DNA from 2 places in the Pseudomonas mohnii genome. Region 2 is predicted to be linked to the other one. Evidence: riboswitches for the same ligand, from Rfam matches in the RefSeq annotation. Region 2 holds a riboswitch; the other holds the start of a gene.
What was found. A riboswitch is a leader RNA that binds a small molecule or an ion and turns the genes downstream of it on or off. The one in region 2 is predicted to bind cobalamin.
Positions count from the first base shown of each region.

Region 1: another riboswitch for cobalamin. It lies ahead of BLV61_RS02525 (CbtB domain-containing protein); the one in region 2 lies ahead of cobO (cob(I)yrinic acid a,c-diamide adenosyltransferase).

Region 1 covers NZ_FNRV01000001.1:576,554-580,806, forward strand. Annotated here, with positions in the region: gene cobN (cobaltochelatase subunit CobN) at 1-688, opposite strand, end outside; gene cobW (cobalamin biosynthesis protein CobW) at 692-1,759, opposite strand; cobalamin riboswitch at 1,856-2,067, opposite strand; cobalamin riboswitch at 2,271-2,496, shown strand; gene BLV61_RS02525 (CbtB domain-containing protein) at 2,617-2,811, shown strand; gene BLV61_RS02530 (CbtA family protein) at 2,823-3,527, shown strand; gene BLV61_RS02535 (cobalamin biosynthesis protein) at 3,524-3,937, shown strand; gene cobM (precorrin-4 C(11)-methyltransferase) at 4,021-4,253, shown strand, end outside.
Region 2 covers NZ_FNRV01000001.1:1,678,823-1,683,075, reverse strand. Annotated here, with positions in the region: gene BLV61_RS07910 (PQQ-dependent sugar dehydrogenase) at 1-1,188, opposite strand, end outside; gene BLV61_RS07905 (hypothetical protein) at 1,256-1,840, opposite strand; cobalamin riboswitch at 1,993-2,224, shown strand; gene cobO (cob(I)yrinic acid a,c-diamide adenosyltransferase) at 2,307-2,918, shown strand; gene BLV61_RS07895 (cobyrinic acid a,c-diamide synthase CobB) at 2,929-4,253, shown strand, end outside.

The sequences.
Region 1 (4,253 bases), 1.1 Mb from region 2:
CCGCTGCCTGCAACCGCTGGCAGAAGACATCGATGAACGCGGTGTTCGCCGCCTGCAAGTGCGAGCGGTAGAACAGCACCGCCGCCACGGGTTGACCGGCCCGCCATTCGGCTTGCCAATCACTCAGTTGCGCGGGACTTTTGTGCGGGTGATAGATCGCGGTGCGCGGCAAGACTTGTGGCTCGGACCAGGGGTAGTCACGACCCAGCCAGCGATTGGCCAGGCAGCGAAACAGGTCCAGCGCATTGCCCATGCCACCCTGGCGCAGGAAGTGCCAGAGCCGGTCGCGGTCCTGCGGGGTCACTGTGCTGAGGTCGCTCAGCTCCGGGTCGGGACGGTCATCGCCCGGCACCAGAATCAACTGCACCCCACGCCGGGAAAGCTCCACCAGCCGCTCGACGCCATAACGCCAATAGGCAATGCCGCCGTGCAGCGAGATCAGAATGACCTTGGCGTGGCGCAGCACTTCGTCGACGTACAAATCGACCGAAGCGTGATTCTGCACCTGCATCGGGTTGGCCAGGCGCACGCTCGGGTAATCGTCAGGCAACTGCTGGGCCGCTTCGGCGAGCAGCGCCAGGCTGGAATCGCCGCTGCACAGGATCACCAGCTCGGCGGGAGTTTGTCCAAGGTCGGCAATGTTGTCGTCCGACACGAAACCGCCGGGCTGGGTCCTGAGCAGGTGCATGGCTTATACGCTGAGCGCGGCGCGCAATTGCGTTTCGAGCAGCGCGGCGTCCAGCGCCTGGCCGATCAACACCAGACGTGTGGTGCGCGCTTCTTCGCGACCCCACTGACGGTCGAAGTGTTTGTCAAAACGAGTGCCCACGCCCTGGATCAAAAGGCGCATCGGTTTGTTCGGGATCGCCGCGAAGCCCTTGACCCGCAGGATGCTGTGCTCCACCACCAATTGCGTCAGCGCGTCCATCAGCAAGCTCTCGTCGGAGGCCGGCAGCTCGATGGAGATGGAGTCGAAAGCGTCGTGATCGTGGTCGTCGTGATCATCATCGTCGTGGTGATGATCGTGATGGCTGTGGCGGCTGTCGATGTGTTCTTCGGAACCGGCGCCCAGGCCGATCAGAACGTCCAGTGGCAGGCGACCGCTGCTGGCTTCAATGACTTTCACCGCAGGCGGCAACTCTTCAGCGACTTCCAGGCGCACGCGGGCCAGGTCTTCCGGGCTGATCAGGTCAGCCTTGTTGAGGATCACCAGGTCGGCACTGGACAACTGATCGGCGAACAGCTCGTGCAGCGGCGATTCGTGGTCCAGGTTCGGGTCAAGTTTGCGCTGGGCGTCCACCTGATCCGGGAACGCGGCGAAGGTGCCGGCGGCGACGGCCGGGCTATCGACCACGGTGATCACCGCGTCAACGGTGCAGGCGCTGCGGATTTCCGGCCACTGGAAGGCCTGGACCAGCGGCTTTGGCAGCGCCAGGCCGGAGGTTTCGATGAGGATATGGTCGAGATCGCCGCGACGGGCCACCAGTTCGCGCATCACCGGGAAGAACTCTTCCTGAACGGTGCAACACAGGCAGCCGTTGGCCAGTTCGTAGACGCGACCATTGGCTTCCTCTTCGGTACAGCCGATGGAGCACTGCTTGAGGATTTCACCGTCGATGCCCAGCTCGCCGAACTCGTTGACGATCACCGCGATGCGACGCCCTTGAGCGTTGTCGAGCATGTGCCGCAGCAAGGTGGTTTTGCCCGAGCCGAGGAAGCCGGTAACGATGGTGACGGGGAGTTTGGCCAGTGTTTTCATCGGATGCCCTTTGGCAAGGTGGCGGGCATACGGGACGAGTACCGGCAACGCTTGTGCGCCGGATGCGTTCGCCACCGGATCACCCCGCCCGGTTGTAGTGAGAATCTGTTCGAGGCAGGTCTCCTGGCTGACGGCGTGCCAGTCGCTTGACTGGCGTTGGCTGCGCCTTCCCGCGGGCTCAGGACCTGAGCGTGCAGTGGCGTGGCAGCGAACATCACCGTTCACAGTTGCGGGGGCAGCCGCGGCATCGACCGCGTTCCCTTCTTAGCTTCGGCAAACGCCGAAGAACCTCGAAAGCGCAAGGCTACGCATCGTATTGGGGCGGGTCAATGTTCATGCTGAGTTGTACAGCACCTGAACGCCGTCATCGCGAGCAAGCTCGCACCCGCAGGGATCGGACTCTCTGAGAAAAATGCGGTCAAATGTGGGTGCGAGCTTGCTCGCGATTGAAGCAACTCGGCCCCGAGTTGAGAACACTTGCCAATTGACGCCCCACCTCTGCCCATGCTCTCCTACACGCCTTGTTACGGGTGCCCTTCACAGGGTGAAACGGGAAACCGGTGAATCATGTGCTTTACTCTAAAGCCATGTCAGTCCGGTGCTGCCCCCGCAACGGTAAGCGAGCGAAGCGTCAGATCCACTGTGCCAGTGCGGCATGGGAAGGTGATGCTTGCAGGTTCAGGCGATAGCCAGCACCCCTCGTGAGCCCGGAGACCGGCCCGCAACACAAAGTGAACCTTACAATCACTGAATGACAAACCCGCGGTGGGCGGGCGCTGTTCGAACCTCTGCGCGCTCGCTCGTGCAGGGATTTGCATGCGCTCGCATTCCCCGCTGACAGAACTGAGGGAAGCGCCATGTCGATCATCAGCAGCACCGGCCACAGCACCACCACCAGCAGCACCACTACCCTGACTCAACGCCTGACCGCCGCCGTGTGTGCGTCGATCCTTGGTGCGTGCCTTGTGTATTTCGCCGGTTTCTCGCACATTGAGGCGGTTCACAACGCCGCTCACGATACCCGTCACAGCGCTGCCTTCCCGTGCCATTGAGACCTGTCGACATGATCAAGCGTATTGCGCAAACCGCGGGGTTCACGGGGCTGCTGGCCGCCCTGCTGCTGACCCTGCTGCAAAGCTTCTGGGTCGCTCCGTTGATTTTGCAGGCCGAAACCTACGAAAAATCCGAACCCGCTGCTGTTGAAGTCCACGAACACGCCCCTGGCGTCGCCGCCCACACCCACGATGCCGAAGCCTGGGAGCCGGAAAACGGCTGGCAGCGCGTGTTGTCGACCACCGGCGGCAATCTTGTGGTGGCTGTCGGCTTCGCCCTGATGCTCGCCGGCCTGTACACCTTGCGCGCGCCGACCAAAACCTCTCAGGGATTGCTCTGGGGGCTGGCCGGTTACGCGACCTTCGTGCTCGCGCCGACCCTTGGCCTGCCACCGGAACTGCCAGGCACCGCCGCTGCCGATCTGGCGCAACGGCAGACCTGGTGGATTGGCACCGCCGCTTCAACCGCAGTCGGCATCGCGCTGATCGCGTTCAGCCGTCACTGGCTGATGAAAGTCCTCGGTGCAGCCATCATTGCCGTCCCTCATGTGATTGGCGCGCCGCAGCCGGACGTGCACTCGATGCTGGCACCGCAAGCACTGGAAACCCAATTCAAAATCGCTTCGCAGCTGACCAATGTCGCGTTCTGGCTGGCCCTGGGCCTGATCAGCGCCTGGCTGTTCCGCCGCAAGAGCGATGGCCAATACCACGCATGACCGATACCGGCACAGCGCCGACCCTGGTGGTCGGCCTGGGCTGCCAACGGGGCTGCCCCGTCACCACGTTACGGGCGTTGATCGATCAGGCGTTGCAAGCGCACCAGATCGAACTGCATCAGATCAAGGCCCTGGCTAGTATCGATTTGAAGCGAGATGAGCCGGCCCTTGTCGAACTGGCCGAGCAACTCGCGCTGCCACTGACGTATTTCAGCAGCGAACAGTTGGCCAGCTATGAGCCACAACTCAGCCATCATTCGCAGATCGCCTTCGAGCGAACCGGCTGCTACGGCATCGCGGAAAGTGCCGCCCTGGCCTTGACCGAACAGTTAACCCATTCGCCGGCCAAACTACTGATTAAGCGGCAAAAATATGCCCAGGCCACCTTCGCATTGGCCTGCTCGACGTAAAATCCTCGATAATCCGCGCTTTCGATCATGAGCAATCTTCATCTGCTGCCTTGCCCAGCCCCTTTTTCCCACAGGAATCGACGATGACCGTCTACTTCATAGGCGCAGGTCCTGGCGACCCCGAGCTGATCACCGTCAAAGGCCAGCGGCTGATTCGCAGCTGCCCGGTGATCATCTATGCCGGTTCGCTGGTGCCCGCCGCAGTACTGCAGGGGCATTGCGCCGAGCAGGTGGTCAACAGCGCCGAACTGCATCTGGAACAGATTATCGACCTAATCAAGACCGCCGACGCCAAGGGCCAGGACGTGGCTCGCGT
Region 2 (4,253 bases):
CGTGAGCACATCCACCGGCTGCCCGCTTGGTTTGCCGGCGTCGAACGGCACGAATATCACTTTGTAGCCGCTGTGCGGCTTGCGGTTCCATGAGCCGTGCTGGCCAACGAAGGCGCCCTGGGTGAATGGCGCCGGCAACCGGCTGCCTTCGGCGAACGTCAGTCCCAGGGAAGCGGTGTGCGGGCCGACCGCATAGTCTGGCGCGATAGCCTTGGCCACCATGTCCGGGTTTTGCGGCTCGACGCGAACGTCGACATGCTGGCCGTAATAGCTGAATGGCCAGCCATAGAACGCGCCGTCCTTGACTGAGGTGATGTAGTCCGGCACCAGATCGCTGCCGATTTCATCGCGCTCATTGACCGCCGTCCACAGTGCCCCGCTTTGCGGCTCCCAGGACAGGCCATTGGGGTTGCGCAAGCCCGAGGCAAAGATCCGGTGGTTGCCGGTGGCGCGGTCCACTTCCCAGATCGCCGCGCGGCCTTCTTCCTTGTCCAGGCCGTTTTCGGCAACGTTGCTGTTCGAGCCCACCGTGACATACAGCTTGCTGCCGTCGTTGCTGGCGATGACGTTTTTGGTCCAATGGTGATTCAGCGTGCCGCCGGGCAGGTCGAGTACTTTGATCGGTTGCGACTTGATCGCTGTATCGCCGTTTTCATAGTGAAAACGCAGCAATCGATCGGTGTCGGCGATGTACAGGTCATTGCCGACCAGCGCCATGCCGAAAGGGGAGTTCAGGTTTTCCAGAAACACCGTGCGGGTTTCCGCGATGCCGTCGTGGTCCTGGTCGCGCAGCAGGGTGATGCGATTGGCGCTCGGCACGCCCGCACCGGCGCGCCCCATGACTTTCTTCATGATCCAGCCGCGTATGCCTGTTCCGTCATCGGGTTTGGGCGGTGCATTGGTTTCGGCCACCAGCACGTCGCCGTTGGGCAGCACATAGAGCCAGCGCGGGTGGTCGAGGTTCTCGGCGAACGCGGCTACTTGGGTGCCGGCAGCGGCGACGGGTTTGGCGCCCTCCGGCCAGCCGATCGCCGGGGCGATGTTTACCGTCGGAATCAACGTCTTGTTGGGTTCTGGGAGCCTGGGTGACGGGCCGGTGCCGTCGGCGACTTGCAGGCTGGAGGTTTCACCGCAAGCGGCGAGTCCTCCGGCGAGCGCGATAGCGAGTACGAGTTGGGGCTTGCGCATACTGATCTTCCCTATGAATGCAGTGACCTGATCAGTAGAGAAGTTACGTTGCACGATGGTTCAACCGTTAGCCGCGAGCTTCCTTGAACAGCACGGCTATGCCGGGATGATAGTGACCTCCTTCGTTGTGCAACTTGCGGTAGGCGTAGGGGAAATACCAGGCGACGGCGCAGGTGTGCTCCTTTTGCAGGTCGTCGACCATGTCCTGCAATTCTTCCGGGGTGGCGCCATGCTGGGTTTTCTGCGGTGCCACAAACAGGCAGCCGAGTCTCAGGTCGCTGGCGTAACTGATGCGTTTGGCTTCGCTGGTGATATCGAGCAGGGCCTGGGTCAGGTTCAGGCTGTTCACCCGTGGCCAGCGTTGTGTGGCTTGAATCCAGGCGCGTGCTTCGGGTGTGGCGATAAACAGGTCGGCACGACCGTTGCGTTCGCCTTCATCGATTTGTTTGCGGGTGGGCGATTGTTGCAGGGTAACCATTTCAGCCATCCAGGCAGCGGCGGAAAGCAGGCCGAGATTGGCTTTTTCGTCGAGCCAGTAAGGCGTTTCGTTATCGCCGCGTACGGCATTGTAGCGGTCGATACAGTCAAACCAGCGCTCCAGCACCGGGCGCAGGAATTCCAGTTGCGGATTGCTGATGATCATGCCTTGCATGGGGCTCACCCTTGTTATTTTGATGTGGGGTTGTGGCTCTTTGATATCACTGCTTGAAGTGTGGCACAAGATTGGCGTCAGTTTATTGATTAACGGCAGTTATTCGCGCGCGTACCCCGTCTTCAATTGACGCTCCACCCCCAACCCTCTAACCTTCGCGGCTTGTTTCAGGTGCTCTGTGACTTGGGTCGACAGAGTGAAACAGGGAAGCCGGTGAGCAGGTCCTTCAATGCGTGAAGGCCTTCGATCCCGGCGCTGCCCCCGCAACGGTAAATGAGTGAAAGCTGCGCCTTGAGCCACTGCGTCGTCATCGATGTGGGAAGGCGCGCAGTCAGGCCAACGCCGCTCATGAGCCCGGAGACCGGCCTGATCCATCCAAGCGGCATCACGGTGGGCGATGCCAGGCTTCTTGCCGTCTGTTCTTGTGCCTGCCCGCCGTTATCCTGCCTCAACGGAGAGCTCTCCCATGACTGATACCCCGGATCGTGACGAACGTCACCTGGCGCGCATGTTGCGCAAAAAAGCCGTAATCGATGAACGCATCGCCAACTCCCCGAATGAATGCGGCCTGCTGCTGGTGCTGACCGGCAACGGCAAGGGCAAGAGCAGCTCGGCGTTCGGCATGCTGGCCCGCTCGATGGGCCATGGCATGCAGTGCGGTGTGGTGCAGTTCATCAAGGGGCGCAACAGCACGGGTGAAGAGCTGTTCTTCCGGCGCTTCCCGGAACAGGTGCGTTTTCATGTGATGGGCGAAGGCTTTACCTGGGAAACCCAGGATCGTCAGCGCGACATCGCCGCCGCCGAAGCCGCGTGGGAAGTGTCCCGTGAGTTGCTGCGCGATCCATCCATCGGCCTGGTGGTGCTGGATGAGTTGAACATCGCCCTCAAGCACGGTTACCTCGATCTGGATCGGGTGCTCAGTGACTTGCAGGCTCGCCCGCCAATGCAGCACGTGGTGGTCACTGGTCGTGGCGCCAAGCCTGAGATGATCGATCTGGCCGACACCGTCACTGAAATGGGCATGATCAAGCACGCCTTCCAGGCCGGTATCAAGGCGCAGAAAGGCGTCGAGTTGTGAGTCGCACGTTATGAATAGCCCTCGTCAATGCCCGGCCGTACTGATTGCCGCGCCGGCCTCCGGTCAGGGCAAGACCACCGTCACCGCCGCGCTGGCCCGTTTGCATCGCAATCAGGGACGCAAGGTTCGTGTGTTCAAATGTGGCCCGGACTTTCTCGATCCGATGATTCTGGAGCGCGCCAGCGGTGCGCCGGTGTATCAGCTGGACATGTGGATGGTCGGCGAGCAGGAGAGTCGGCGTCTGTTGTGGGAGGCCGCAGGCGAAGCGGACCTTATCCTCATCGAAGGTGTCATGGGGCTGTTCGATGGCACGCCGTCCAGTGCTGACCTGGCGCGGCACTTCGGTGTGCCGGTGCTGGGTGTGATCGACGGCACCGCCATGGCCCAGACCTTTGGTGCCCTGGCCCTGGGGCTGGCGCGCTATCAACCTGACTTGCCGTTTGCCGGTGTCCTGGCCAACCGCGTGGGCACCCTGCGTCACGCGCAGTTGCTTGAAGGCAGCCTGACCGAAGGCCTGCGTTGGTATGGCGCGTTGTCCCGCGAAACCGCCATCGAATTGCCGAGTCGTCACCTTGGCCTGGTGCAGGCCAGTGAGTTGAACGATCTCGATCTTCGCCTCGATGCGGCGGCCGAAGCCTTGGCTGGCAGTTGCGAGGTGGCGCTTCCGCCGGCCGTGGAATTCGCAGCCCCGGATGTGATCGCCGCCGAACCCTTACTGGCGGGTGTGCGCATTGCCGTGGCCCGTGATGAAGCGTTTGCCTTTACCTATGGCGCCAGCCTGGATTTGCTGCGGGCCATGGGCGCCGAGTTGTCGTTCTTTTCACCGATGCGTGACACTCGGCTACCCGAGGCAGACAGCCTCTATCTGCCGGGCGGTTACCCAGAATTGCATCATGTGGCGTTGTCGCAAAACACCTCGATGCTGAACGCGATCCGCGCGCACCACGAGGCGGGCAAACCCTTGCTCGCCGAATGTGGCGGCATGTTGTATTTGCTCGATTCGCTCACCGATGTCGACGGTACGCGTGCAGAATTGGTCGGCCTGCTGGCCGGGGATGCGGTGATGCAAAAGCGTCTGGCGGCGCTGGCGCTGCAGGCTGTCGAATTGCCCGAAGGTTCCCTGCGTGGGCATACCTATCATCATTCGCTGACCACCACCGGGCTCGTGCCGATTGCCCGTGGCTTGAGCCCCAATGGCGGTCGCGGGGCGGAGGCGGTTTATCGTGAGGGGCGGATGACAGCCTCTTATGTGCATTTCTATTTTCCGTCGAATCCGCACGCGATTGCCGCACTGTTTTTACCCGACCTTGAGGCTGCCTTCGCGGGCACACTCGC